3 regions of the Kitasatospora sp. NPDC058032 genome follow, and region 3 is predicted to be linked to each of the others. Evidence: riboswitches for the same ligand, from Rfam matches in the RefSeq annotation. Region 3 holds a riboswitch; each other region holds the start of a gene.
What was found. A riboswitch is a leader RNA that binds a small molecule or an ion and turns the genes downstream of it on or off. The one in region 3 is predicted to bind cyclic di-AMP.
Positions count from the first base shown of each region.

Region 1 (9,713 bases), on a different contig from region 3:
GTGCCTGGGTCTGGGTGGCCGGCGTCCCGCTGCTCGGTCCGATGATCTACAACCGCTACGACGTGATCGTCACCGCGATCGCGGTGGCCGGTCTGCTGGCGCTGATCCGCCGCCCGGCGATCGGCGGCCTGCTGCTGGGTCTCGGCGGCATCGTCAAGATCTGGCCGCTGCTCGGCCTCATCGGCACCCCGTCCGGGCGGCGCACCCGCCGCTCCTGGACGGCCGCGGCCGCCGCGACCGCCGCGATCGGCTTCCTGCTGGCGGCCGGGATGAACGGCGCGTTCGAGTTCCTGACGTTCCAGAAGGACCGCGGCATCGAGGTGGAGTCGGTCGGCGCGCTGCCGATCCACTTCGCCCGGATCGCCGGCGTCTGGGACGGCAAGGTGATGATGAACTACGGCTCGGTGGAGATGCTCGGGCCGTGGGTCGAGGTGGTCAGCAAGGTGATGCTGGCCGGCACCGTGCTCGGCTTCGGCTGGCTGCTGCTGTGGCGCTTCACCGCCCGGCGGCGCAACGCGGCCACCATGTACGACGCGGCGCTCGCCGCGCTGCTGATCTTCACCGTGACCAGCCGGGTGATCAGCCCGCAGTACCTGGTCTGGCTGGTCGGCGCGGCGGCGGTCTGCCTGACCGTGCGCGGCACCAGCCAGCGGCCGGTGGCGCTGCTGATCCTGGCGGCGACCCCGCTGACCCTGGTGGAGTTCCCGCTGGTCTTCGGCGACGTGGTCGCCAGCCGGCCGGGCGCGATCGCCGTGCTGACCGTGCGCAACCTGCTGCTGCTGGCCGCCACCGGGCTGTCCTGCGTGCGGCTGTGGCGCTCCACCCGGCGCACCGAGCCGCTCCCGGAGACCGTGGTGATGACCCGCCCGGAGCCGGTGCCGGCGGCCGCGTTCTCGGTCCGCCCGGGCATCGCGTACGAGCAGGACCTGCTGGACGGCATCGAGCGGCCGGCCGCCGCGCCCCGCGAGCGGCGCCAGGAAGCGCGGCCCTAGTCAGGCCGCCAGCGCCCTGAGCTCGGCCTGCCAGAGGCCGGTGAACTCGGTCAGACCGAGGCCGAGCCGGTCCCGGAGCAGCCCGTCCAGCCAGGCCCGCCGGTCCGCGCCCGGGCCCGCCGCGCCGACCGCCCGGTAGAGCTCCACCAGCCGCCGCGGCCCGTACCGGCGGGCGATCAGGTCGCAGGCCAGCCAGGCCTGCTCGTAGACCTGCGCGAGGCCCTCGCCGCCGGCCGTGAAGGCGGCGTCCTCGGGCAGCGCGGCGGGCAGCCGCCCGGCGGCGACGTCCCGGGCCAGCTCCGGGGCGAGCTGCCGGGCCGGGCGGCCCGCGTCGTGGTACCCGGTCCAGTCGGCGACGCCCTCGGAGAGCCAGAGCGGCGTCCAGGCGCTGGTGTCGGCCCGGGTCGCCACGTGCACCGCCTCGTGGGTGACCACCACCTGGCGGCCGAAGTCGCTCAGGCCCGGGTAGGTGTCCGGATTGACCAGGACCCGGTCGGCCGGGGCGTTCAGCGGCGCGCCGGGCGCGGCCACGGTGACCGCGGCCATACCGGACCAGCCGGACCGCTCCTCCGCCAGCAGCCGGGTGAACTGCTCACCGGTGGCGGGCAGTTCCAGCAGCAGCCGGCCGGCCCAGGCGGTGCCCCAGAGGGCCTCCACGGCGGTCACCGCCCGGTCGCCGACGGCGGCGAGCCCGGCGAGGGCGGCAGGGTCGGACGCGCCCGAGGCGTCCGCCCCGAGCACACCGAGCACCAGACAGCGGGCGCCGGCCGCGGCCCGCACGGCGCCGAGGTCCCACAGCGGCGGCGGCCCGCCCGCGCCCTCCTCGCGTTCGACCCGCCAGCCGGCGGCGGACCGGGCCAGGACCAGCCGGCGCGGGTGGACCACCGGCAGGCGGTCGTACCCGGTCACCTCGACGGTCAGCTCGGCGGTGGCGGCGCACCGGCCGGCCGGGTCCACCGGGCCGAGCAGCAGGTTCCGGTACCCGGCCCGCAGCGGCAGCTCCGGCGGTCCCGCGGTCAGCGCCCGGGCCCGCCCGTCGAGCAGCGCCAGGACGTCGGCGTGCTCGTCCGAGGCCGCGGCGGCGGGCCGCGCCGGACCGGCCCCGGGCAGCGAGAGCTGGGCCAGCCCGCCGGCCGCGAGCAGCAGGGCGGTGCGCCGCGACGGCAGGCGGCCGACGGCGGGATCCGGGCGGCTCAGAGCCGGATCACCCCCGCGACCGGCATCGTGCCGACGCTCTCGTAGCGGACCTTGGCACCCGGGTAGGGGGCATGCACGACCACCCCGCCGCCGGCGTACATCCCGACGTGGTGCATGTCCCGGTAGAAGATCACCAGGTCTCCCGGCCGCGCTTCGGAGAGGCTGACCCGCTGCCCGGCGTACGCCTGGGCCTGCGAGGTGCGCGGCAGGGTCACTCCGGCCTGCCGCCAGCTCCAGTACATCAGACCGGAGCAGTCGAACGCCTTGGGCCCGGCAGATCCGTAGACGTAGGGCGAACCGATCATCCGCACCGCGGCGGCCAGCGCGGCGGCGCCGCGTTCGGAGGCGGGCGGGGTGCTGCCGAGGTCCAGCCGGTCGGTGCCGCGGGTGACGCGCTGCTCGGCGTCCCGGGCGTCCTGCGCGGCGAGCCGGGCGCGCTCGGCGGTGCCGAGGCTGTTGAGCAGCCGCTGCGCCGTGGCGAGCCGCTGCTGGATCTGCTGCTTGCTCTCGGCCAGCGCCTTGCGGGTCTGCTCCAGCTCGGCGAGCTTGGCGGTGGCCTCGGCCCGGCGCTGGTCGAGCACCCGCTGACGGCCCACCACCTCGTGCAGGGTCTCGTTCTGCCGCTCGGCGGCCTGGTCGAGGGTGCGGGCCCGGGAGAGGTAGCCCTCCGGATCCGTGGAGAGCATCAGCTGGACGGTACGGGTCATCCCGCCGCCGCGGTACTCGGCGCCGGCCACGGTGGCGAGGTCGCCGCGCAGCCGGTTGAGCTCGTCCTGGGCGACGGCGATCTGCTGCTGCAGCGTCCCGGTCTCGTACTGGAGCTTCTGCTGGGCCTCCTGCGCGGCGTTGAAGCGCTCCGAGGCCTGCTCGGCCTCGTCGTAGAGCTGCTCCACCTGGGCCTTGACGTCCTTGCGGTCGGCCGGGCCGTCCGGCGAGCCGGGCGCGGCCTGGGCGCAGCCGCCCGTCGCCACGCCGAGCGCGGTGGTGGCCGCCGCGGTGAACACCAGCGCCCGGGCGAGCGCGTGCGCACCTGACAGCGGGGAACGGCGGTGCACGGCCATGCGACGTCGGCTCCGATCCTGGGCCCGGCCCGCCGCCGCGCCGGGACGGGCGGCGGTCGAAGCGGGCGTCCGGTGGCAGACGTTAGCGAGTCCGGGCAACCGATTCCAAACCCCTCCGAACCCGAATATTCAGACACTAATCGGACGTCAGATCGGTTCGTGGATCGAGCACCCCGTCGGGCCGGGGAAAGCCTCGGGCCCGGTCCCCCGCACGGGGGACCGGGCCCGAGGAGCCTGCCGACCGTGGGTCAGAGGCGCACGATGGTGTTGACCGGCATGTTGGAGGCCGACTCGTAGCGGACCGACGCGCCCGGCTTCGGGGCGTGGATGACCTGGCCGCCGCCCACGTAGATGCCCACGTGGTGGCGGTCGCCGTAGAAGATCACCAGGTCTCCGGGCTGGGCCTTGGAGATGTCCGACCCGATCTGGGTACCGGCGGTCGCCTGCGCCTGCGAGGTGCGCGGCAGCGACACGCCCGCCTGGGCGTACGCCCAGCCGGTGAGGCCCGAGCAGTCGAAGGAGTTGGGGCCGGTGGCGCCGTAGACGTACGGCGAGCCGAGCTTGCTCTCGGCGGCGGCGATCGCGGCGGCGGCACGCGAGCCGTTGGCGGCGGGCGCGGCCGGCTTGGCGGCCTCGGCGGCCGGGGCCGACGCGGTCGAGGAGCTCGACGAGCCGGAGGAGCTCGACGAACCCGAGGAGCTCGACGAACCCGAGGACGGCGCGCTCAGGTTGCTGCGGTTGTTGTCCCGGGAGGCGCGCTCGGCGTCGGCCTTCTCCTTGGCGGCCTTGGCGGCCTCGGCCTTGGCGGCGTCCGCCTTCGCCTTCGCCTCGGCGGCGGCCTTCTCCTCGGCCGCGCGGATGGCCTGACGCTCCTGCTCGGTGAGCGTGTTGAGCAGGTCCTGGGCCTTCTGCAGCTTGCCCTGGACCTCCTCCTTGGAGGACTTCAGCTGCTGGGTGGTGGCTTCCAGCTCGCCGAGCTTGGCCTGGGTCTCGGTGCGGTCCTGGTCGAGCCTGCGCTGCTGCTCCTGGAGCTCCTTCAGCGCGCCGGACTGGGTGGAGCCGGCCTGGTTCAGGGCGTCGGCCTGGCTGAGGAAGTTGTCCGGGCTGGCGGAGAGCATCAGCTGGACGGTCTGCGAGATGCCACCCGTGCGGTACTGCTCGCCGGCGATCTCGGAGAGACCACCCTGCGCCTCGATCACCGAGGCCTGCTGACGGGCCACCTTGTCCTGCAGCTCGGCGACCTGCTTCTGCAGCTCCTGCTGCTTGGCCTGGGCGCCGTTGTACTTCTCGGTGGCGACCTCGGCCTGCTCGTTGAGCTGGTCGACCTGCTCCTTGACCTGGTCCTTGGTCGGCGCCGGGTCGGCGTGGGCGCCGGACTGCGCGGAGAGGGCGACGGCAGCGGCGGCGACCCCGGTCAGGATCGAGACACGGGCGCGGCCGGCGGGCTTGGGACGACGATGGGACGCCACGAAGGCGGACTCCTTCTTCCTCATCCGCCTACCGGGTGAGCTGACGGGTTCGGGCGGAAGCGTGCCCTACGACGCCTCACCCGCCGCTCGCGCGGCCGGCCTGGCGCCGATTCACCCCGGAGGAACGTGGTTCCCCGGCTCCGCTCCACAGCGGGCCCCCCGACTGCTGGGTCCTCACTCGAACGGGCGACCCGAAGGCCCCGTCCCACTGCTTCGCGAACTCGGCGGCGAACCCCGCCGCCACCCAGGCTGGGTGATCGACTGTGCGTGGTTCGAGTCACGACCCTAGTAACAGATCCGTGATCCGTTCAAATCCTTGTCAGAAAAAAGCCGGAAGAATGCCCAAGTTCTTTTGTGAATATGACCGACCGTGACCAACCATCCACGTCCGGCTGATCATTTTCCGTCAGACGGCCGAACGGGTGGGCGAAACGCCAACGCCACCCCCGTGCGGAGGTGGCGCTGATCACAGGGGCCCTCGGCGGGCGCCCCGGGCGTGTCGTGCCGGTCCGTCAGACCCGGCGGATCGTGTTGATCTTCATGGCATCGGCCTTCATCACCTTCACCACGTCACCGGTGTGCGGCGCGTGCACCACCATGCCGTTGCCGATGTACATGCCGACGTGGCTGCGGTCGTCGCGGTAGATGATCAGGTCGCCCGGCTGGGCCTCGGCCAGCGACGGCACCCGGGAGCCGTAGTTGCCCTGCGCCTGCGAGGTGCGCGGCAGCGAGACGCCGGCCTTCCCGTACGCCCAGACCATCAGGCCGGAGCAGTCGAAGTTGCTCGGGCCGGTGGCACCCCAGACGTACGGCGAGCCCTGCTTGCCCATCGCGTTGGAGACCGCGGCGCCGGCCATGCCGCTGGCCTGCGGCAGGCTGCCCAGGTCGGTGCGCTCGTTGCCGCGCGAGGCGCGGTCGGCCTGCTGCTGCGCCGTCTTCAGCGCGGCGCGGTCGGCGGCGCTCAGCGAGTTCAGCAGGTCCTGGGCTTCCTTGAGCTTCTTGTTGACCTCGGCCTTGGACTGGTTCAGGTCCTTGGTGGTGGTGTCCAGCGAGGCCAGGACGGCGGCCGCCTCGGTCTTCTGCTGGTCGAGCCGGCGCTGCTGGTCCTGCAGGCCCTTGAGCGCCTCGGCCTGGCTGGAGCTGGCCTGCTGCACGCTGGAGGCCTTGTCCAGGTAGCCGGACGGGTCCGAGGAGAGCATCAGCTGGACGGACGGGTCGATGCCGCCGGTGCGGTACTGCTCGCCCGCCACCTCGGACAGCCCGGCCTGAAGCTGGGTCATCTGCTCCTGGCCGCGGGCCACCTGGTCCTGCAGCTGGTCGGCCTGCTTGCGCAGCTGGTCGGCGCGCTCCTTGGCGCCGTTGTACCGCTCGGTGGCCTGCTCGGCCTCCTCCTGCAGCTGGTCGATCTGCGCCTTGACGTCGTCCTTCTTGGGCGACGGGCTGGGCGCGGCGTGGGCGGCGACCTGGGCGGAGAGAGCGACCGCGGTCGCAGCGGCAGCGGTGAGCACGGAGACCCGCGCGCGGCTCGGCTGCTTGGGACGGCGGTGGGAGGCCAAGGGACCGGCTCCTTCTTCCAATGGCCTCACCCGAACGGGTGAGAATCCGGAAAATAGGTTTGACGCCAGACCCTAGTGAAGATCCACGATTCGCGCCACTCCCCCGATCGCGTGAACCCGCGCCGCCGATCTGACTTCACAGAACTCGCACAACATTGCCATCAGGGCGCTGACCAGCCGTCATGCCGGCCTGCTCGCGCCCGGGGGCGGTTACGGCCGGGCCAGCCGGTTCAGCAGCAGGACCGATGCGACGGGGCGCGCGCCGGCCTTCCGCACGCCCTCCGCGACCTCCCGGTCGGTGGAGACCACCACCACCGGGCGCCCCTGCGGCTCCGCCCGGACCAGTCGGCGGATCAGCTCGTCCGCCGTCTCCCCGGTCCGGCTGAACCGCACCCGCACCCCGCGCGGCGGCGCCATGATCACCGGCACGTCCAGGTCCTGGCCGTCGAACACACAGGTGACCTCCGCCTGGGTGCGCTGCGCCAGCATCGCCAGCCCGCCCAGCAGCCGGATCCGCTGCTGCTCCAGCGGCAGCGTCGGATAGCCCGTCTTGGTCACGTTGTAGCCGTCCACCACCAGATGGACCTGCGGGATCGCCAGCAGCTGGTCCAGCAGCGCCGGATCGTCCTCGGCCAGGCCGCGCCGCGCCACGTCGTGCGGCGAGGCCGAGCCCGGCTCCACCGCCTCCACCAGGTCCGCCGGGCGGATCTGGGACACCGGCAGCGCCAGCTCCCGCTGGAGCCCCTGCGCCGACTGCAGCACGGTGTCCAGCAGCAGCCGCAGCCGCATGTCCTCGACGCCGCGCCCCTCACGGGCCGACCGGCGCCCCTGCTCGGCGGCGTTCTCCAGCTCCGTGACCCGGTGCCGCAGCCGGCGCGCCTCGCTCTCCGCCGTGTTCCGCTCGGCCGCCGCCTGCGCCCTGACCGCCTCCAGCTCGGCGGCCACCTTGCGGGTCTCCGCCTGCGCCCTCCGGGTGTCGCTCTCCAGCGACCGCAGCCTGCGGCGCAGCGAATCCGCCTCCCGGCGGACGTCCTCCGATTCGGCCCGCTGGCGGTCCAGGTCGGCGCGCGCCGCCGAGCGCACCTCGGCCAGCTCGGCCTGCAGCTTCTCCACCAGCCGGGCCGCCTCGGCCGCCGCGCCCTCGGCACCCGCCCGCTCGGCCTCCTCGCCGGCCTCGGCCACCAGCCGGCTCCACCCCGCGGAGCGCACCAGGTAGGCGGCCGCCGCGACGTCCATCGGGTCCGCGGCGCCCGGCACGGTGCCCGACTCCAGGGCCCTGACCAGGTCCGGCTGGCCCAGTCGCAGCCGCTCCGCTATCCGCGACCGGAAGGCCGGCTCCGCCTCCAGCGCCGCCGCCAGCGCGGTCGCCGCGTACTTGGCCCGGCGCGCGGGGGTGAACTTGGCGTACTGGCGCAGCGACTGGGGCAGTTCCGCGAGCGGCAGCCCGCCGAGCGCGTCGGAGGCCAGGCCCACCACGCGCCGGCGCACGCCCTCGGGCAGCGGTCGGTCCAGGGTCTCGGCGCCGCCCGTCGCGCTGCCCGCGACGTCCCGGGCCGACCCGTCGACGGCTGCCGCCGGCTCGTCACCGCCGCCCGACTCCTCGCCGGCGGCCGCCTCGGCCGGGGCGTCGGTACCGGAGGGGGCGGCCCCTGCCGCGTCCGGCGTCCGCGCGTCCACAGCGGGCTGCCGCCCCTGCGGCCCGCCGGGCTCCTTCGCTGCGTCCACCACGTCCTCGGCTCCGATCCTGGTCCAGCGGGGTACGGCCCCCGGCCGCCGCCCCCGTCACACTCGTGCGTTCTCTCTGTATTGTCCTGTGCGGCGGTCGGCCATGCCCCGCACCGCCCGCCGCACGGATCAGGCGGTCAGGCCTGCTCGGAGCCCTCGGCGCCGTCGGCCGCGCCCGGGCGGGCGACCAGTTCGACCTGGTCCACCGCGTTGCACCAGCGGCAGCGCACCGACTCGACGGTCTCGCTGAGCACCTGGGTCTCCTCGACCTTCGACTCGCCGGCCAGGTCGAAGTGGAGGAACTCGGTCACCCGGGCGGTCCGGGTCACGTCGAAGCGGGTCAGGTTGCCGCAGAGCGTGCAGCGCCAGCGCGTCTCGGCGGTCAGGGCGGGGACGGTCATCGGGGGTCCTCTCGGGTGGTCCCTGGGTGGGCTCAGGCGCTCCCCCCGGAGCCCCGGCGTCGGCGGCGGGAGGCGGGATTGCCCGCCCCAAGCCTATTGCCTGGGGCAACCTTCACGGCCACCGGCCGACCGGCCCGCACCGGGTAGCCCACCTGCCGTAACCGCACGGTGGGCGCCGCGTGCCGGAGGGATGCTGGGGCCCATGGCCCTCCCGGTCCTCCCCGACCGCACCGGCGCGCGCCTCGGCCGTCCGGCCGCCGCCGCACCGGCCGTCTGCTACGCGCTGATCGCGCTCAACACCGCGGTCTTCCTGCTCGGACCGGCCGCCGGGCTCAACCCGCTCTACGGCCACGGCCGGGCCCGGGTCTGCGCGGAGCAGCGCTACGAGCAACGCTGGGGGGCCGTCCCCGCCGAACTGCTGACCGGTCGCCCGCTGACCGCCGGCCAGCTCGCCGAGGCCCCCGACCCGGTGCCCGGCTGCCCGGCCGCACCCACCCCGGGCAAGCACCCGGCGCTCTCCGTGCTCAGCGCGCTCTTCCTGCACGGCGGCTGGCTGCACCTGCTGGGCAACCTGCTCTTCCTGCACGTCTTCGGCCCCACCGTGGAGCGGCGGCTGGGGCGCCCCCGGTTCCTCCTCTTCTATCTGGCGTCCGGGGCGCTGACCACCTACGGCTTCGCGCTGGCCGAGGCGCACTCGCCGGACGCGACCCGGGTGCTGATCGGCGCCTCCGGGGCGATCTCCGCCGTGCTCGGCGCCTACCTGCGCTTCCACCCGCGGGCCCGGGTCACCACGCTCGTCCCGCTGCTGCTCTTCCTGCCGCTGCGCTTCCCGGCCTGGCTGGTGCTCGGGCTCTGGTTCGCCCTGCAGTGGTGGTCGGTGCACGCCGCCGGGCCCGGCGTGGCGTACCTGGTGCACGTGATCGGCTTCGCGGCCGGGTTCCTCTACGCCTGCACCCTGACCGGGCGCCGGCCCCGGACCGCCCGATACGCTGGCGGCACCTCACAAAGGAGTACGCCACCGTGATCACCGCCATCGTCCTGATCAAGACCAGCGTCGACCGCATCCCGGAGATCGCCGAGGCGATCGCCGCCATCGAGGGCGTCAGCGAGGTCTACTCGGTGACCGGCGGCTACGACCTGGTCGCGATGGTGCGGGTGGGCCGGCACGACGACCTCGCCGAGGTGATTCCCGGCCGGCTCAACAAGGTCCCGGGTGTCGCCCACACCGAGACCCAGATCGCCTTCCGCACCTACTCCCAGCACGACCTGGAAGCGGCCTTCTCGATCGGTCTGGACGAGTAGCGCCGTCGGC
Region 1 covers NZ_JBHVRK010000002.1:458,794-468,506, forward strand. Annotated here, with positions in the region: gene ACFVUH_RS04995 (glycosyltransferase 87 family protein) at 1-992, shown strand, start outside; gene ACFVUH_RS05000 (hypothetical protein) at 993-1,949, opposite strand; gene ACFVUH_RS05005 (NlpC/P60 family protein) at 2,186-3,250, opposite strand; gene ACFVUH_RS05010 (NlpC/P60 family protein) at 3,499-4,719, opposite strand; cyclic di-AMP (ydaO/yuaA leader) riboswitch at 4,730-4,886, opposite strand; gene ACFVUH_RS05015 (NlpC/P60 family protein) at 5,232-6,275, opposite strand; gene ACFVUH_RS05020 (NYN domain-containing protein) at 6,486-8,003, opposite strand; gene ACFVUH_RS05025 (hypothetical protein) at 8,138-8,401, opposite strand; gene ACFVUH_RS05030 (rhomboid family intramembrane serine protease) at 8,604-9,425, shown strand; gene ACFVUH_RS05035 (Lrp/AsnC ligand binding domain-containing protein) at 9,422-9,703, shown strand.
Region 1: it holds a riboswitch for cyclic di-AMP, as region 3 does, so the genes downstream of both, ACFVUH_RS05010 (NlpC/P60 family protein) here and ACFVUH_RS36185 (peptidoglycan DD-metalloendopeptidase family protein) in region 3, are expected to answer to the same signal.

Region 2 (9,713 bases), on a different contig from region 3:
GGCGATCGACCTGCTCGACGACGAGACCGACCTCTCGCCCGCCCGCCACGTCCCGCCGGCCGCCCCGCCCGGCGGCGCCGCCGGGCTCTCCCACCTCGGCGGCCGGCTGGCCGAGCTGCTGGCCGGCCTCGCCGACCCCGCGGCACTGCTGCCCGAGCCGACCGGCGAAGCGGGCGGCGGCGCGAGCAGCGGTGGCGGCGCGGTCGTCACGCTGGCCGAACTGGTCCGTTCCGGGCTGCTGGAGGTGCACTCCTCCGGGGCCGGCGCGCCCTCCCGCCCGGCCGCCGCCGACCCGGGCGGCACCCCCGTCCTCACCGAGCAGGACCTGCTCACCGGCAGCGCCCCCGGCGCCGTCCTGGACCGGACCGCCGAAGCCGCCGACGCCGTCCCGCTGACCCGCCCCGGCGACGTCCTCGTCCCCGCCCTCGGCGGCGGCACCGCCCGCGTCGTCGGCCCGGACGGCCCGCCCGCCGGAGCCGCCCTCGGCCGCCAGCTCCACCTGCTGCGCCCCGACCCGGCCGCGCTCGACCCGGAGTTCCTGGCCGGCCACCTGCGCTCCACGGCCGCCGCCCGCCGGGCCGCCAGCCACGCCTCCACCACCACCCGCCTGGACATCCGCCGGGTCGAGCTGCCGCGTCTGCCGGTCGCCGAACAGCGCGGGCTGGGCGCGGCGTTCGCCCGGCTCGCCGCCTTCGACACCGCCCTGCAGCGCGCCGCCACCCTGGCTCACACCCTCACCCAGGCCGCCACCGACGCCCTCGCCGCCGGCACCGCCGCGCCCCCGTCGGCACCCTGACGCCCGCCCCGGAGGCCGGTCCGGTCGACGTCCCGCGCCGGGGTCGCCCGACAGGCCCGGGCGGTACGGTGTGCGGGACCGATTCGGTGATCGGGACCGCCGTCGTCCTCACCCGCTCAGGAGCGCGCATGTCAGGGCAGTACCCCGGGCAGTTCGGCCCACCGCCCGGTGGCGCGCCGGCCGGCGGCATACCCGGCACCGGACCGCAGGCCTACGCCCCGACCGTCGCCGTCCCGCCGCAGGGCCGTGGCCGCAAGCCCGGGCCGTACGGCGTGCTCGGCCGGATCCTGGTGGTCCTCGCGCCGGTGCTCTCCTTCGGTCTGCTCGGCATGGTCCCCTCGCTGCTGCTGGCGATCCGTCGGCGCCGGTGGTACGACGTCCTGGGCGCGGTGGTCTACGCCGGGCTCTTCCTCACCTTCTTCATCTCCGCAGGGGTCGCCGGAAGCTACCCCAAGGGCGACGCCCCGACCGCCGACACGGTCGGCACCACGATGATGCTGCTGCTGGCGTTCACCCCGCCGGTGCACTTCCTGCTGATGGACCGCCAGGCGGTCTGGTCGGCGGCCCGGCCCGGCCGGCAGCCCGTTCCGGCCGGCTCCTACGCGCCGCCGCCCGCCGGGTACGGCTACCCGGCGCCCGCCGCCCCCGTCCAGCCGTACCCGGTCGCCCGGCCGTACCCGCAGCCCGCGCAGCCCTACCCCGCCGCCCAGCCGTACGGGAGCGCCGCCCCGTACCCGCAGACGGCCCGGCCCTACCCGGTCGCAGACTCCCACCCGTCGGCCATCTCGCACCCGCCGGTCCGCGCCGCGGGTCCCGGCCCCGCCACTCCCGCCACTCCCGCCGGCCCCGCCACCTCCGACGAGCTGCGCGAACTCGGCGAGCTGCTGCGCCGTCAGGCCCGCGAGGACCGCCCGTGACCGCCGCCCGGGTGATCGGCGGCCGCTACCACCTCACCGAGAAGATCGGCCACGGCGGCATGGGCCAGGTCTGGGCCGGCCGCGACGAGCGGCTCGCCCGCCCGGTCGCGGTCAAGCTGCTGCGCACCGACCACCTGCTCGCCGCCACCGGCGCCACCGGCCCCGCCCGCGCCGGACACCTCGGCCCCGGCGACGAACTGCGCCACCGCTTCCTGCGCGAGTGCCGCACCACCGCCGCCCTCGACCACCCGGGCCTGGTCACCGTCTTCGACGCGGGCGAGGACGGCGGCGAGCTGTACCTCGTCATGCAGCGCGTGCCCGGCGTCAGCCTGGCCGACCTCATCGCCGAGGACGCGCCGTTCCCGGTCGAGCGCGCCGTCTCGGTGGCCGCCCAGCTGTGCGCCGCACTGGCCGCGGTCCATGCCGTGCCGGTCGTCCACCGGGACCTCAAGCCCAGCAACGTGATGGTCCGTGAGGACGGCCGGACCGTGCTGCTCGACCTCGGCATCGCCACCGCGATCGATCCGACGGCCACCCGCCTCACCCTCACCGGCGTCCCGATCGGCAGCCCCTCCTACATGGCGCCGGAACAGGCCCTGTCCGCCACCGTCGACCCGCGCAGCGACCTCTACGCGCTCGGCTGCCTGCTGCACGAGATGCTGGCCGGCGAAGGGCCGTTCCGCGCCCCCACCGCCCTGGGCCTGCTGCGTCGGCACGTCGACGACCCGCCGGTGCCGCTGCGCGAGCTGCGCCCGGACGTGCCGGCCCCGCTGGAGCGGCTGGTCCTCGACCTGCTCGCCAAGCGGCCGGAGGACCGCCCGGCCGACGCGCAGGCGGTGCACGAGCGGCTGCTTCCGCTGCTGCCCGCCGCCCTCGCGGTGCCGCAGCCCCGGTACGGGTCGCTGCCCGATCCGGCCCGCCCGTACCGGCACCCGCTCCAGCCGCAGCCCCGGCCGGCGGGCGCCGCACCGGCCGCGTCGGCCCGGGTGGCGCCGCCGTTCCTGATGGCCGCGGTGCCGAACCCGCCCGCCGCCGCGCCGCCTCCCGCGGTGCCCGTCGCGGCGGGGGAGGACTTCGCGGCGGCCTGTGCCCGGCTCTCCGACCTGGTCGACGCGGGCCGACGGGCCGAGGTGCTCGACCTCGCCGCCCGGCTGCTGGCCCGCGGCCGGTCCGAACTCGGCGACGGGGCGGCGATGGTCCGCACCGTCCGCACCATCTACGCCCGCACGCTGCTCCAGGAACGGCGCCACCACGAGGCCCTGCCGGAGTACCGGCTGCTCGCGGCCACCGCCGAGGGCGGGCCGCACGGGCGGCGGGCGCTGGAACCGCGCTACCGGGCCGCCGAGTGCCTCGAACAGCTGGGGCGGGGCGCGGAGGCGCTCGCCGAGTTCCAGTCCCTGCACGCGGTGTGGCCGGAGAGCGAACCGGAGCGGCTGCTGGACCTCCGGGAGCGGATCGGCGTGCTGCTGGCCTCGCTCGGCGAGACGGAGGCGGCCTGGTCGTGGCTGCTCCAGCTGCTCTTCGACCGCGAACGCCGCGAGGGGCCCCACCACCCGGCCGTCCGCCGTCTGCGCCGGACCCTCGACACCCTCCAGCCCCACCGCACCGCCGCCACCCCCTGGCCCCCGCAGGGCTGACCGGGGGCGAGCGAAGGGCGGGGCCGCACGGGCGGGGCACGCACCGGGCAGGCCGCGGCGGGCGCACAAACCGGGGGGCGGGGCCGCGGGCCGGGCGGGTAGGTTCGGGGTGTGACGACGAATCCCCCGGGTGCGAAGCTGATCCTCCTCATCACCACCCACCGGGTGGCCCCCGGTCTGCTCTCCTGGCCCGCCTGGGAGGCGCTGCGGTCGGCCGGCCGGGTGCTCGCCGCCGACCCCGCCCACCCGCAGCTGCCCGCCGTGACGCAGGCCGGCGTCGAGGTCCGGATCGTGACCCCCGGCTCCGCCCCCGCGCTGGCCCGGCTGCTCACCGGGGCCCCGGCCGAGCTGCCCGCCACCGCCGGCCCGACGGTCTGGCTGGGCAGCCCGGACGGCGACCCCGGGCTGACCGACGCGCTGGCCCGCCTCGCCGTCGAGCACGCCGGCGAGGTGCCGGAGATCGAGGTGCTGCCCGGCTCCTACGACCTGCCGGGCGCGCGGCTGCTGGACCTGGTCTCCGTGATGGACCGGCTCCGCTCGCCGGGCGGCTGCCCGTGGGACGCCGAGCAGACCCACGCCAGCCTGGTGAAGTACCTGGTCGAGGAGGCCTACGAGCTGGTCGAGGCGATCGAGGAGGGGGACCGCGACATGCTCCGCGAGGAGCTGGGCGACGTCCTGCTCCAGGTCTTCTTCCACTCCCGGATCGCCGAGGAGCACCCCACCGGCGCCTTCTCGATCGACGACGTGGCGGGCGACATCGTCGACAAGCTGATGTACCGCCACCCGCACGTGTTCGGCGACGCCGAGGCGAGCGGTTCGGCCGAGGTGGAGGCCAGCTGGGAGGCGCTCAAGGCGGCCGAGAAGTCGGAGCGCGAATCGGTGCTGGACGGCGTGCCGGCCGGGCTGCCCTCGCTCGCGTACGCGGCGAAGCTGGTGTCCCGGGTGCGCCGGGCCGGATTCGCGGGCGTGCCGGACGAGCCCTACGAGCTGCCCGCCGACCTCACGGCGGAGTCGGCGGGCCGGCTGCTGCTCGCGGTGGCGCAGCGCGCGCACGATGCCGGCGTCGACGTCGACGCCGCCCTGCGGGCCGCGGCCCGCGGCTACCGGGACGCGGTGCGCGCCGCCGAGGGCCTGAAGCCGGAGGAGTAGCGGTCACGCACCCGGGTACCCCACCCCGGGCGGCCCCACCCGGACGGCGGCGCCTCAGACGGCGGCGACGTCCTCCACCGGACGGCGCTGCGCCGGGACGACGACCTCCCCGATCGCCTCGCCGACCAGGGCGACGAGTTCGGCGAGCCGCTCCAGGTCGAGGTGGTCGGGCAGGTCGGAGAGGGAGACGATCCGCTCGCCGTCCGGCCCGGCCACGCAGAACAGGTCGATCGGGCCCAGGTGCTTCTCGGCGGTGTCGACCAGCGCGGCGACGTCACTGGGGCGGCGGACGTCGCCGCAGACGCCGACGACCGGGCAGCCCGGCCGGTCGAGCTCGGTGGCGAGGTCCTCGGCGACCCCGACCTGCTGGTCGGCGATCAGCACGCCGGCGGCGCCCGCCGCGGTGAGGCGGCGGGCGAGGTCCGCCCCCGACCCGCCGGCGAGGACGGTGATCACGACGACCGAACCGGTGACCCGCATGGCCTTGCTCCTCCCTGTGGGCGGCTCCGCACCGTCGCCCACGGACATCTTGCGGAGGATCGTAGGCAGGTCCTGACCCTCCGCAACAGGAATTACCCCTCAGGTGACCAGGCTCACGCCTGCCACGCGGAAGGGCTTCGCCCGGTGCCCCGAGAGCCCCTGTGCACGCCGTGCGGTCACCGGGACACGCCCGGGATACCGTCGACCCATGCCAGCTCAGCCCGCCTCCGCCCGTCCGCCCCTGTTCACCTGGGAGTTCGCCGCCGATCCGTACCCCGCGTACGCGTGGCTGCGCGAGCACGAGCCGGTGCACCGGACCGCCCTGCCGAGCGGGGTCGAGGCGTGGCTGGTCACGCGGTACGCGGACGCCCGGCAGGCGCTCGCGGACAGCCGGCTCTCCAAGAACCCGGTGCACCACAGCGAGCAGGCCCACCGCACCGGCCGGGTCGGCATCCCGGGCGAGCGCCAGGCCGATCTGATGACGCACCTGCTGAACATCGACCCGCCGGACCACACCCGGCTGCGCCGGCTGGTGTCCAAGGCGTTCACGCCGCGCCGGGTGGCGGCCTTCGAGCCGCGGGTGCAGCAGCTGACCGACCGGCTGATCGACGGCTTCGCGGCGCGCGGCTCGGCCGACCTCATCCACGAGTTCGCCTTCCCGCTCCCCATCTACGCGATCTGCGACCTGCTCGGGGTGCCGGCCGAGGACCAGGACGACTTCCGGGACTGGGCCGGGATGATGATCCGTCACGGTGGCGGCCGGCGCGGCGGGGTGGGGCGCGCGGTGAAGCGGATGCGGGCGTACCTGGCCGAGCTGATCCACCGCAAGCGGGCCGACCTCGGCGACGACCTGATCTCGGGGCTGATCCGGGCCAGCGACCACGGTGAGCACCTGACCGAGAACGAGGCGGCGGCGATGGCCTTCATCCTCCTGTTCGCCGGTTTCGAGACGACGGTCAACCTGATCGGCAACGGCGTGTACGCGCTGCTGCGCAACCCGGGCCAGCGGGCCCTGCTCCAGGAGTCCGTCGGGCGCGGCGAGAGCGCGCTGCTGGAGACCGGGATCGAGGAACTCCTGCGGTACGACGGGCCGGTGGAGCTGGCCACCTGGCGGTTCGCGACCAGTCCGCTGACCATCGGCGGGGTGGCGATCCCGGTCGGCGACCCGGTGCTGGTGGTGCTCGCGGCGGCGGACCGGGACCCGGCGCGGTTCGCCCACGAGAACACCCTGGACCTGGCCCGCGCGGACAACCCGCACCTGGGTTTCGGGCACGGCATCCACTACTGCATCGGCGCGCCGCTGGCGCGGCTGGAGGGGCGGGCCGCGCTGGCCACCCTGCTGACCCGGCTGCCGGACCTGCGGCTGGCCGCCGACCCCGACGACCTGCGCTGGCGCGGCGGTCTGATCATGCGTGGACTCCGTGAGCTTCCGGTGGAATTCACGCCGGAGAAAGCGCAGCTCGGAGCGGTTCCGGAGGCCGGTTCGGGGAGCTGACGAACCAGCACAACCGGCTGATGGGGACTCTCCGTTGCCCACTTTCAGGGGGTCTGAACCATCCTCAATCCGGACATACCGCCTCGGTTGGTAGGCAATCAATCACATGACGTGATGTTGATGTGATATCTGCGATATGAGCTTGTGATTGCTCTGAAGATCTGTCTACTCTCCGTGGAGTTCGCAGCTGCGAGCCCCGTGCGCGGAACGCCGAGTCCTGCCCGCCGCACCACGGGAAACCGATCAGAACCCTGGGCAGGGGCGGGGGACCCAGGTTTTGCGCCGTCTCCCACGGCTAGGGGTGAAGCCGCCTCCGCGCGGCCGGGCCACCTCCCGGTCCGAACCCGACAGCTCACCTCGCAGGCGTGCGGAGAGGGACCTCTTCATGCTGTTCGTTGGAACCGGTCGTCACCGTCGCCGTACCCAGGCCGAGAAGGCCATCGCCGTCGCCGGTGTCGCCGGCGTCGGGCTGGCGATGCCCATCCTGAGCGCCACCGGCGCCTCCGCCGCCCCGGCCTCCACCTGGGACGCGGTTGCCCAGTGCGAGAGCGGCGGCAACTGGAGCATCAACACCGGCAATGGCTTCTACGGCGGCCTCCAGTTCACCTCCAGCACCTGGAAGGCGTACGGCGGCACCGCCTACGCGCCGCAGGCCAACCAGGCCTCGAAGGGGCAGCAGATCTCGGTCGCCGAGAAGGTCCTCGCCTCGCAGGGCCCGGGCGCCTGGCCCGTCTGCTCCCAGAAGGCGGGCCTGACCAAGGGTGGCGCCCCGGCGGCGGTCGACACCTCGACGGACGCCAAGCCGGCCGCCCCGAAGCCGCAGGCCCAGCAGCAGACCCCGAAGCTCGCCGCCCCGAAGCCGGCCGCCACGCCGCAGGCCCAGCCGCAGCAGCAGGCCGCCAAGCCGCAGGCCCGCCAGTACGCGCCGCAGAGCGCCCAGCAGACCCAGCAGGCCCCGCAGCAGACCCAGCAGCAGGCCCCGCAGGCGCCGGCCTTCTCCGGCAAGGCCGGCTGGGACGCCGACGCCAAGGTGTACTGGTACCAGAACAACGGCGCCTGGTACTGGACCAGCCACCAGAGCGTCTACCAGCAGTACGCCGGCCAGCCGGCCGCCCAGCCCGTCCAGAGCGCCCCCGCCGCGCAGCAGCAGTCGGCCGGCCAGGGCTACACCGTCCGGTCCGGCGACACGCTCGCCGGGATCGCCACCACCCAGGGCGTCTCCGGCGGCTGGCAGGCGCTGTACGACGGCAACCGCGGCACCGTCGGCGGCGACCCGAACCTGATCGTCCCGGGCCAGGTCCTGACCCTCGGCTGACGGCCGGTCCGATCCTGCGGACGGACGGAGGGGGCCGATCGGTCCCCTTCGTCCGCATCCGGACCCCGCAGGTCGGGCAACCAGGTGAACTACCGGTGGGTAGCACGGCCACACGCTGAGACGGAACCGAGGTCGACGTGGCCCGGACAGCCCGTGCGGTTAGGCTCTGGTCGTAACGACTCCGCAATCGTCCGGCCGACTGCACCCCACCGTCAGCCGAACCTGCTTCCGCTAGGAGATGCCTCGTGCCGTCCATCGATGTCGTCGTCGCTCGTGAGATTCTCGACTCGCGCGGCAACCCCACGGTCGAGGTCGAGGTCGGCCTCGACGACGGCAGCACCGGCCGTGCCGCCGTCCCGTCGGGTGCTTCCACCGGTGCCTTCGAGGCGCTGGAGCTCCGCGACGGTGACAAGAACCGCTACTTCGGCAAGGGCGTGGAGAAGGCCGTCCTGGCCGTCATCGAGCAGATCGGCCCCGAGCTGGTCGGCTACGACGCCACCGAGCAGCGCCTGATCGACCAGGCCATGCTCGACCTCGACGCCACCCCGGACAAGTCCTCGCTCGGCGCGAACGCCATCCTGGGCGTCTCGCTGGCCGTCGCGCACGCCGCCTCCGAGGCCAGCGACCTGCCGCTGTTCCGCTACCTGGGCGGCCCCAACGCGCACGTCCTGCCGGTCCCGATGATGAACATCCTCAACGGCGGCTCGCACGCGGACTCCAACGTCGACATCCAGGAGTTCATGATCGCCCCGATCGGCGCGGAGTCCTTCTCCGAGGCCGTCCGCTGGGGCGTCGAGGTCTACCACACCCTCAAGGGCGTGCTGAAGGAGCGCGGTCTGTCGACCGGCCTGGGCGACGAGGGCGGCTTCGCCCCGAACCTGGACTCCAACCGCGAGGCCCTGGACCTCATCGTCGAGGCCATCCAGAAGGCCGGCTACGTGCCGGGCAAGGACGTCGCGCTGGCCCTGGACGTCGCCTCCTCCGAGTTCTACGAGGACGGCGCCTACCAGTTCGAGGGCAAGGCGCTCTCCTCCGCCGAGCTCATCGAGTACTACGCCGGCCTGGTCGCCGCCTACCCGCTGGTCTCCATCGAGGACCCGCTGGACGAGTCGGACTGGGACGGCTGGAAGGCCATGACCGAGAAGCTGGGCGACAAGGTCCAGCTGGTCGGCGACGACCTGTTCGTCACCAACCCGGCCCGTCTGGCCCGCGGCATCGAGACCGGCACCGCCAACGCGCTGCTGGTGAAGGTCAACCAGATCGGCTCGCTGACCGAGACCCTGGACGCCGTCGAGCTGGCCCAGCGCAACGGCTACCGCTGCATGATGTCGCACCGCTCCGGCGAGACCGAGGACGTCACCATCGCCGACCTGGCCGTCGCCACCAACTGCGGCCAGATCAAGACCGGCGCCCCGGCCCGCTCCGAGCGCGTCGCCAAGTACAACCAGCTGCTGCGCATCGAGGAGATCCTCGACGACGCCGCCGAGTACGCCGGCCGCGGCGCGTTCCCGCGGTTCAAGCACGAGGGCTGAGCCCGACCTGCGGCGCCCGGCCGGTATCGCCGGGACGCCAGGTAGCGCACGCCTGACCGGTGCCCCGCCGTTCACCCCGTAGGGTGGACGGCGGGGCACCGTCGCGACCAGGAGGGGACACCGCAGATGGCAGGCTGGAGGATCCCGGGCTTGGCGGCCCGGCCTCGGTTCACGAGCCGGGCGACCGTCCTCGTCCTGGTGCTCTGCTCCCTGGTGGCGATCCTCGCTTACCCGACCCGGCAGTTCATCTCGCAGCGTTCGGAGATCTCGGCGCAGCGCGCCCGGGCCGAGCACGCCCGGCAGCAGGTCGAGCAGCTGCGCCGGGAGAAGGCCCGCTGGCAGGACCCGGAGTACGTCAAGGCGCAGGCCCGCACCCGGCTGCACTACGCGAT
Region 2 covers NZ_JBHVRK010000005.1:25,680-35,392, forward strand. Annotated here, with positions in the region: gene ACFVUH_RS10150 (N-6 DNA methylase) at 1-796, shown strand, start outside; gene ACFVUH_RS10155 (hypothetical protein) at 925-1,713, shown strand; gene ACFVUH_RS10160 (protein kinase) at 1,710-3,350, shown strand; gene ACFVUH_RS10165 (MazG family protein) at 3,462-4,499, shown strand; gene ACFVUH_RS10170 (SDR family NAD(P)-dependent oxidoreductase) at 4,554-4,979, opposite strand; gene ACFVUH_RS10175 (cytochrome P450) at 5,188-6,474, shown strand; cyclic di-AMP (ydaO/yuaA leader) riboswitch at 6,711-6,854, shown strand; gene ACFVUH_RS10180 (transglycosylase family protein) at 6,860-7,789, shown strand; gene eno (phosphopyruvate hydratase) at 8,035-9,321, shown strand; gene ACFVUH_RS10190 (septum formation initiator family protein) at 9,472-9,713, shown strand, end outside.
Region 2: it holds a riboswitch for cyclic di-AMP, as region 3 does, so the genes downstream of both, ACFVUH_RS10180 (transglycosylase family protein) here and ACFVUH_RS36185 (peptidoglycan DD-metalloendopeptidase family protein) in region 3, are expected to answer to the same signal.

Region 3 (9,713 bases):
GCGTCCGCGAGGCGGGCGGTGATCGTGCCCCAGGCGCCCGGCCGGACGGCGCGGACCGGCGCCGGGGCGGGCACGTCCAGGGCCAGCAGGCCGCGCACCCGGGCCCGCTCCAGCCCGCCGAAGCCGCGGGCAGTGGCGGTCAGCGCGGCCAGCACCGGCAGGCCGAGCACGGTGACGACGGTGCCGAGGCCGAGCGAGAACAGCACGACGGCGACGGCGAAGCCGACGACCGCCAACGGCAGGCCGGTCAGCGTGTAGCCGATCTCGCGGTAGAAGTAGGAGGTGAACGGGGCCCGCCAGGCGTACGGCGGCTCCTCGATGCGGCGGGCGACGGTGCGGCGGTCGCCGCCGTCGTACGCGTCGTACTCGTCGCGCTGCATGCTGTGGGTGCTCATGGCCGGCTCTCGGTCCCTCGGGTCGGTCGCGGTTCGGGCTCGTGGGGTCTGTCCTGCTGACTCCCCAAGCCTGTCAAAGCGCGCCGCGGCGGAACATCCGGCTCCCCGGCGAACCGGGGGTGGGGTTATCCCCCGGTCACCGGCTCGTCGTCGGCGAGGAGCGCGTACTGGTAGGCGTCGCGCCAGCCGTCCCGGCGGCGGTAGTCGTGCCGGACCCGGCCCTCCAGCCGGAAGCCCGCCCTGGTCAGCACCCGGATCGAGGCGGCGTTGTCGACGTCCACCCGGGCCTCCAGCCGGTGCAGGCCGAGCGGACCGAAGGCGAGCTCCCGCAGCAGGCCGACCAGCTCGCCCGCGTAACCGAGCCCCCAGACGTCGCGGCGCAGGGCGTAGCCGAGGTGGGCGGCGCGGTGGGGGACGAGACCGAGCGCGGCGTTGCCGATCGGGACGGCGCGGGCCGGGTCGTCGGCGTCGGCGAGGCGGGTGACGGCCAGCCGGTAGACGTCCCGGTGCTCCTTCTCCGCCTCCTCCACGAACTGGGCGACCTGGTCGGCGCAGGTCTGCGGATCCCACGGCGCGAAGGGGAGGTAGCGGGTGGCCTCCGGGTCGCCGAACACCGCGTGCAGCGCGTCCACGTCCTCCGGGGTGTGGTGGAACTCGCGGACGGCCAGCCGGGGACCGGTGAGTCGGACGGGGACCATGGCTCCCGACTCTACCCCCGACCAGCGGTTACGGTTCGTGGTTATGGAAGACGAAGACCTGCGGCTCGCCCCGCGCACCAAGGCCGCCGAACTGCTCGCCTGGGCGGAGGCGACGGGCCACCGGCCGGTCGCCGAGGCCCCGCTGCGGGCGGTGCTGGCGCTGCTGGAGCTGGGCGGGGGCAGGATGCACGACGGCTGGCCCGAACTGACCTCCGCCGCGGTGGAGCACCTGCTGTACGAGCGGCTGTACCTGTACGTCCAGCCGGAGCCGGGACAGGACCCGCTGGCGTACGGCGCGGCGGTGCGGCTGCTGGTCGACCACCAGCGGGCGGCGAAGCGGCTGAACGCCAAGCGGCAGGAGCGGCTGCACGCCGAGGCCGAGTGGCAGGGCGAGGTGGCGGCCGGGCTGCTGCGCCGGGCGGACCTGGTGACCTGGCCCCGGCTGTACACGCTGCTGCTGCGCGCGGACGGGGTGGACACCGGCGACGAGGCGGCGGTGCGGGCCTGGCTGGAGGGGTTTCGGGAGCTGACGCCGCAGGAGCGGTCGGCGGCCTTCGCGGCGCTGGAGGCGGACGGGCTGCTGGACCCGGTGGACGACGGGGGCTGGGACGGCGGGGCCCGGGCGCTGGCGGTCGGGATGGCCACCGACGGCGCGCGGCGGCTGCTGGAGCAGGGGCTGATGCAGCGCAGCTACCGGAACCTGGCGGAGCTGACGGCGCTGGGCCGGCCGATGCCGCAGGAGCTGGCCGGGGACTTCGGGGCGTTCGAGGAGGCCGCGGTCGAGGCCGCGCTGGAGCTGGCCGGCGGGTGGACGGTGCCGGGGCTGCCGCGGCTGCTGGTGGAGGAGTTCCCGGAGCTGGCGCCGGAGCCGGGGCAGGCGGAGATCGACGCCTACCTGGCCGGGCTGGAGCCGGCGGAGGACCCCGAGGGATTCGAGGGATTCGAGGGGCCTGAGGGGCCCGAGGGGCCGGAGGGGTACGAGGGACCCGAGGCGGAGTAGCGACGGCAGGGCACGACCGTGGATTCGAGCCACCGAGAGGTCAATTCCGGTACTCCTCAAGGGATTCGGGGCCGGTCAGGAGTGATGGATCGGGTGCGGTGGAATCATCCGACATGTGAGGCGTGACATATCACACGCGCTCCACGGCTCCTCCTGTCACCGTTTTCGAAGGAGAAAAACCCTGATGAAGCGTTTCGTCGCAGTCCTGGCGGCCGGTACCGCGCTGTCCTCGCTCGGTGTCGCGGGTGCCGCCCAGGCCACCGCGCAGACCACCGGCACGACGGCGAGCACCACGACCACCTCGACCACCACCTGTGCCGACGGCCCCGTCGGTGTACTCCGGAGCCAGGTCTGCGTCACGATCGACGGCACCGGCGTGACGGCCGGCGGCTACACCTCGCCGACCCGTTCCGACTGGACCGCGCAGTCCGCCTCGTACACCCTGACTCTCGGCGTCGTCGGCGGTGCCTCGCTCGGCACCGACACCGGGAGCGGCATCCTCCCGCCCGGCGGGCGCGGCTTCGGCTACCTGGCGGCCACCGCGCCGTGCGGCTCCACCGTCACGGCCACCCTCACGACCACCACCTGGGGCTACGGAACGACCGCGACCGTCACCGCGCCCGTCACCTGCTGATCCCCGACAGCACCCCGCCCCGCCGGATCGCGTCCGGCGGGGCGGGGTGCTCAGGGTGTCCGGGGCAGCGTCAGGGGGTGACGCCGCGCTGCTCGAACCAGCTCTCCGGGTCGACGGGGGCGCCGCCGCCGGGGCGGACCTCGACGTGCAGGTGCGGGCCGGTGACGTTGCCGGTCGCGCCGACCTTGCCGATCTGCTGGCCGGGGACGACCTTGCCCGAGCCCTTGATGATCGAGGAGAGGTGGCAGTACCAGATCTCGGTGCCGTCGGGCAGGGTCTCGACGATCCGGTAGCCGTAGGCGCCGGCCCAGCCGGCCGAGGTGATGGTGCCCTGGCCGACCGCGTAGACCGGGGTGCCGGTGCCGGCGGCGAAGTCCAGGCCGGTGTGCAGGTGGGCCCAGTAGCGGGCGCTCTGGCCGTAGTGGGCGGAGAGGTTGTAGTCCCGCACCGGCAGCTTGATGGCGGCGAGCTTGGCCTTCTCGGCCTCCTCGGCGACCCGCTTGGCCTCCTCCTGCTGGGCGACCTGGGCGGCGCGCTTGGCCTCGGCCTCCTGGGCGGCCTGGACGCGGGCGTTCTCCTCGGCCGCGGTGCGCTGGCTGTCGGCCTGCTGCTGGATGCGGGCGGCGAGCGCGAGGCCGGGGTCGGCGGAGAGCGCGACCGGCAGTTCGTCGGGCGTCTCGACGGCGGGAGCGGCGGCCGGGGTGGCGGAGGCGAAGCCGGTGGCGCCCAGGGTGGCGGCGACGGCGGTGACGCCGAGCAGCGGAGCGGTGCCGCGGCCCTGCCGGGGCATCCGGTGCCGGCTGGTCTCGGCGGCCGGCGGAGCGGTCTCGTCGGCGGGGCCGCCGAACGGGCCCTGCCCGGTGAACGGGCCGGGGTGGTCGAGCAGCTGGGTACCGGCCGAGGAACCGGACGGGTGTGCCGGGGTATGCGTCGACGCCACGGAGGCGCGCTCCTTTCCTTCCTTCGCGCCTACCGGGTTAGCTGACGGGTTCGGAGCAGGAAGGTCTCCTACGGCCGGGCCTGAGCCTGGCCGATTCACCCCAAGGAACGTGGTTCCCCGGCTCCCTGGCCTGCCCGAAGGCCGGCCGGCGGGATTAGGCGACGGCGCACGGTGCCGTCTGGGTACGGCGTTGCGACCGCGCTGCGTTATCAAACGTTAATCCGAGAGGCCCCCGATTCCAAGCCATCCGTTGGTGACGACCGATACGGACCGGACACCACGCGGTCCGGTGGGCGATTTGGGACGTTTGATGACAACTGACACTACCGAACGTGTCAGGACGTCAACGAACGGCCCCTCACTTGAGTACGCCTACTCATGTGCGGCCGGGCGCCGCGCGGCCATCCTGACGCCATGAGCGCACCGATGCAGTCCCGCACCACGCCTGCGTACTACATCCAGGCCGTGCTGTCCTTCACCCTCTCCGGCACCGCCCTCGGCGTCGGGATCGCCTTCCTCCCGGTGGAGCCGTGGACCCGGGCGTTCCTCGCCCTCGGCCTGCTCTACACGATCACCTCGACGTTCACCCTCTCCAAGGTGGTCCGGGACCGGCAGGAGACCTCCGAGCTGGTGACCCGGGTCGACCAGGCGCGGCTGGACAAGCTGCTGACCGAGCACGACCCGTTCAAGGTGGAAGGCGTCTGACCGGTCCCGCCGGCGGGACCGGTCGCACGGAAAACGGTCGATAGCTTGACGGCTAAGGCTATTAGCCTTAGCTTTATGGCTATCGGCACGTCGCCGACGATCCCGCCCCAGGAGGCTCCCCATGAACGGCACCCTCGCCCCCGTCACCCGCCACCTCGACCTGCCCGGCGGCCGGATCGCCTTCGACGACACCAAGCGCGGCGAGGGCGCTCCGGTCGTCCTGCTCCCCGGGATGCTCGACAGCCGGGCCGCCTACCGCCACCTGCGCCCGCTGCTGGCCGCCGCCGGCCGCCGGGTGATCACCATGGACCTGCGCGGCTTCGGCGAGTCCTCGATCCTGTGGGACGACTACTCCCCCGCCGCGATCGCCGGTGACGTCCTCGCCCTGCTGGACCACCTGGGCATCGACCGGGCGGTGCTGGCGGGCAACTCCTACACCGGCGCCAGCGTCGTCAAGGCCGCCGGGGACGCCCCCGAGCGGGTCGCCGGCATCGTCCTGATCGACGCCTTCGTCGAGAACGTGCCGCCGGGCGCGCTGCAGCGTCTGGTGGTCGGCGCGATGGGCGCGCTGCTGGTGCGCTCGCCCGCGTTCTGGGGCCTCTACCACCGCAAGGCCGCCTACCCGGGCCCCAAGCCGGCCGACCACGAGGAGTACGTGGCCGGGCTGGTCGCCGCGATGCGCACCCCGGGCCGCCGGACCGCCACCCGCGGCTATGTGCGCGGCGACTCGGCGCCGACCGGCTGGACCGCCGCCGTGCGCTGCCCGGCGCTGGTGGTGATGGGCGCCGAGGACCCCGACTTCTCGAAGCCGGAGCTGGTCGCCGACCGGCAGGCCGCCGCGCTGAACGCGCGCAAGGTGATGATCGAGGGCGCGGGCCACTACCCGATGGCCGACCACCCGCGGGCGACCGCCGACGCCCTGCTGCCCTTCCTCGCCGACCTGGCCTGAGCACCACCGGCCGTCCCGCCCCTCCCCCCCCCGCTAGGAGAACCGCTGTGCCCCGAGTCGGACTGACCCCCGAGCAGGTCGTCGGCCACGCCCTCGCCCTCATCGACGAGCAGGGCCCCGAGGCCCTCACCCTGGCCGCCGTGGCCGCCCGCGCCGGGGTCGCCACCCCCTCGCTGTACAAGCACGTCAGCGGCGGCCTGGCCGAACTGCGCCGGCTGGTGGCCGTCCGGGTGACCGAGGAACTGGCCGACCGGCTCGCCGATGCCGCGCTCGGCCGCAGCGGGGACGCCGCGGTCGCCGCCGTCCTGCGGTCGTACCACGCGTACGCCACCGAGCGCCCGCACCGCTACGCCGCCCTGCCGCAGGCGCCGCAGCCGGACGCGGACCTGGTCACGGCGGCGGGCCGGCTGGTCGGGGTGATCGTCGCGGTGCTGCGCGAGTACGGGCTGGAGGGCTCCGAGGCGATCCACGCCGCCCGCACCTTCCGCTCGCTGGCCCACGGCTTCGCCGCGCTGTCGACCGGCGGCGCCTTCCAGCTCGCCGAGGACCTCGGGGAGACCCAGGAGCGCATGATCACCGTGCTGACCGCCGGCCTGCGCGGCTGGCCCCGCCCCTGAGCGGCGCCGGCCGGGGGGCCGGGGAACGCCGAAGGGCCCGGAGCGGGATCGCTCCGGGCCCTTCGGGGTGGTGTGGGGCTAACAGGACTTGAACCTGTGGCCTCTTCCTTATCAGGGAAGCGCTCTAACCGTCTGAGCTATAGCCCCGTACCGTCCGACCCGCCTGCACGGCGGCACGTCGTACGGAGAAGGGTACCGGACCCGGAGGGGGTGCCCGTACCCCGGCCGCCCCGCTGCCCGTACACGGCTGTCCGCTTGCCGTACACCCGCCGATCGGGCACCACGGAGAGCGCCGTTCACCCCACGCCTCACTCGCTTAAGAAATAAGGTATTAAGAATTAACTGCCCCATAAGGAACCGGAGAGGCCGGCCGTCCCGTGGACCCGCGCAGCAGCCCCACCGCGCGCAGTGCCATGCGCTGCGTCCGATTACTGCTCGGCTGCACCAGCGCCGCCGAACTGCTCGGCACCGTGCTCGCCGAGGGCCCCGGCTGGATCACCGGCGAGGGCTCGGCGCTCTACCTGCTGGACCCCGGCGGCATGCTCCGGCTCACCGCCTCCCACGGCCTGCCCGACTGGGCCCACGAGCGCTACAGCGTGGTCGACCCGGCCAGTGAGCTGCCCGCCGCGATGGCGCTGAAGCTGCGCCGCCCCTATCTGCTGAGCCCCGAGCGCACCAGCGTCGACTACCCCAACCGCAACGCCGGCATGGGCACCGGGATGGTCGCCATCGTCGCCCTGCCGATGGTCGTCGACGAGCGGCCGATCGGCGTGCTCGTCCTCGCGCTCGCCCACCGGGGGATCGTCCCGCGGCGCGACCTGGACGTGCTGGAGACCCTCGCGGACGCCTGCGCGCACCGGCTGGCCCACCTGCTGGAGCACGCCGGCGCACCCCGTTCGCCGCGCACCGGCGGCGCGGCGAACGGGGTGCGCCCCGGCCCCGGCCCGGGCGGCGACCCGGCCGCCGGGACGGCCCACCCGCTGCTCTCGCTCGCCGTGCGCGCCGCCGGGCACGGCGCCTTCGAGCGCGATCTGGTCACCGGCGAGACCCACTGGGACGCCCAGGCGCTGCGGCTGGTCGGCCGGCCCGCACCGGCGGACGGCGGCCCCGCCCCCGCGCCCGACCTCGACCTCGTCGTCCACCCCGAGGACCTGCCGGACGTCCAGGCCGCGCTCGCCGAGGCGCTCTCCACCGGCGGCCCGTACCGGATCCGCTACCGGGTGCCGCGCCTGGGCGGCGGGGTGATCCGGATCGAGGAGACCGGCGAGGTCATGCTGGACGTGCACCGCCGTCCGGTCCGGATCTCCGGGCTGATCGCCGACCTCGACCACGGCCGCGCCCCCGACGAACGCCGCACCGGACGCCGGAGGCGGTCGGACGGGAGCACCGGGAACGCCGGGAACGCCGACGGGGCCGCCGAGGGGACGTCCGCCGCCGGGGCCCGTTCGGCGCTGCTGCTGGCGCTCACCCGGACGCTGTCCCGGGCGATCACCGTCCGGGACGTCACCACGGCCGTGACCGACGTCGCCCGCCCCGCCTTCGGCGCGGCCAGCATCGTGCTGGACCTGGTCGACGAGGGCCGGCTGCTGCCCGTCGCGCACACCGTCTACGGCGGCCCCCGGCGCACCGAGCTGACCCGGCTGGCCGACCTGTCGGAGGGCGTGATGCAGCGCGCGCTGGCCCGCTCGACCCCGCTGTTCAGCGAGCCGGCCCGGCGCGGACGGGGACGCGTCCGGGCCCCGGAGCGCGAACGGCCGCGGGAGCCGGACACCGGGGGCTGCGGCCCGCTCGCCCCGGCCGCGTGGGCGGTGCTGCCGCTGGTCGCCTCCGGCCGGCAGGTCGGCTCCTGCCTGATCACCTTCGCCACCGAGCGGATCTTCAGCCGCGAGGACCGCACCCTCTACTCCGCCTTCGCGGGCATCCTCGCGCAGTCCCTGGAACGGGCCCGCCTCTACGACACCCACCACCACCGGGCCACCGAGCTGCAGCGCGCGATGCTGCCGCGCAGTCTGCCCCGGCTGCCCGGGATCGCCACCGCCGCCCGCTACCTGCCGAGCACCGAGGGCATGCAGATCGGCGGCGACTGGTACGACCTGCTGCGGCTGCCGGACGGCCGGATCGGCCTGGTGATCGGCGACGTCCAGGGCCACAACGCCGAGGCCACGGCGGTGATGGGCCAGCTGCGCAGCGGGCTGCGCGCGTACGCCACCGACGGGCACGATCCGGCGGCCACGCTGGCCCGGACCAGCCGGCTGCTCGCCGAGCTGGACACCGAGCTGTTCGCCACCTGCCTCTATCTGACCCTCGACCCGGCCGACGGCACGCTGCGGGCCGCCCGCGCCGGTCACCCGGCCCCGGCCAGGGTCACCGAGGACGCCAAGGCGGTGGAGCTGGAGCTGCCCGGCGGCCCGCCGCTGGGTGTCGCCCCGGACCGGCCGTACCCGCTGGCGGTGGAGCGGCTGGCGCCCGGCGAGACGCTGCTCGTCTACACCGACGGACTGGTGGAGGACCGCGAGGAGGACTACGACGAGTCGGTGCAGCGGATGCTCGGCGGGCTGGAGCTGTGGGCGCGCAACGCCGGTCCGGTGCGGGTGGAGCCCGGTCCGGCCCTGGAGAGGTTGGCCGATCTGCTCACCCTGAACGTCATCGAACGGCGTTCGCGTCCGGACGATGTCGCGCTGCTGCTGTTGCACCGGTTGTCCACTGTGCACTAGTGGGACCGGTGGGGCGCCGATCGGAGGTCCACGGACCGTCCGATCGCGTCCGAAGCAGGGCGGTTTGGCGCGCTCTTGACGGGATATCGACGATATCCGGTCACTTGGCGAGATCCGTTCACACCTTCGTAGGATCATCACCCTAGAATTCGCCGCGTGACGATGACTCAGTGGTGCGCGGCGGCAACAGGCGTGCTGGCCGTCCTCGCCCTCGTGGCCGCCGCCCGCTACCGCGCGGTCGCCGCCACCCAGCGCCGCCGGGTCGGCCGGGAGCAGCGCGAGAACGCCGCCCTGCGGGAGCGGCTCGCCACCGAACTCTCCCGGCGCGGCGCCGAACTGGCCGCCGTCCAGCACGAACAGGAGCTCACCGCCTCCACCCAGCGGGCCTTCCTCAGCGTGGCCCGCCGGATCCTCGTGATGGCGCACGACCAGCAGGCCCTGCTGGACGAGATGGAGCGCACCCACGACGACCCGGCCCTGCTGGAGGGCCTGCTCAAGGCCGACCACGCCGCCGCCCAACAGGCGCGCCTGGCCCAGACCCTGGCCGTGCTCTGCGGCGCCCGGGCCGGCCGCCACTGGCCGGAGCCGGTCTCGCTGGAGGACGTCGTGCGCGGCGCCCAGTCGCGCATCCTGCCCTTCCAGCGGGTGATGATCCGCAGCCGGATCGAGACCGCGGTGGTCGGCGCCGCCGCCGAGGCGCTGATCCACGCGGTGGCCGAGCTGCTGGACAACGCCACCCGCTACTCCCCGCCCAGCACCCAGGTGTTCGTCACCCTGATGCCCGTGCACAACGGCGCCGTCATCGAGATCGACGACGGCGGCGTCGGCATGCCCGAGCAGGCCGTGGCCAAGGCCTCCGCCGCGCTGGCCGGCGGCTCCACCGTCGAGATCTCCCGGCTCGGCGAGGTGCCGCAGCTCGGCCTGGCGGCGGTCGGCCGGCTCGCCGAGCAGTACGGGTTCCGGGTCACGCTCAGCTCCGCGCCCTCGCCGTACGGCGGGGTGCGGGTCGTGGTGCTGCTGCCGAACGCGCTGCTCACCGAACCGCTGCCGCCGACCGTGCC
Region 3 covers NZ_JBHVRK010000045.1:21,764-31,476, forward strand. Annotated here, with positions in the region: gene ACFVUH_RS36165 (sensor domain-containing protein) at 1-395, opposite strand, end outside; gene ACFVUH_RS36170 (GNAT family protein) at 521-1,093, opposite strand; gene ACFVUH_RS36175 (hypothetical protein) at 1,137-2,093, shown strand; gene ACFVUH_RS36180 (hypothetical protein) at 2,278-2,727, shown strand; gene ACFVUH_RS36185 (peptidoglycan DD-metalloendopeptidase family protein) at 2,798-3,667, opposite strand; cyclic di-AMP (ydaO/yuaA leader) riboswitch at 3,680-3,838, opposite strand; gene ACFVUH_RS36190 (YiaA/YiaB family inner membrane protein) at 4,082-4,372, shown strand; gene ACFVUH_RS36195 (alpha/beta fold hydrolase) at 4,494-5,321, shown strand; gene ACFVUH_RS36200 (TetR/AcrR family transcriptional regulator) at 5,369-5,938, shown strand; tRNA gene ACFVUH_RS36205 (tRNA-Ile) at 6,012-6,085, opposite strand; gene ACFVUH_RS36210 (SpoIIE family protein phosphatase) at 6,316-8,652, shown strand; gene ACFVUH_RS36215 (ATP-binding protein) at 8,815-9,713, shown strand, end outside.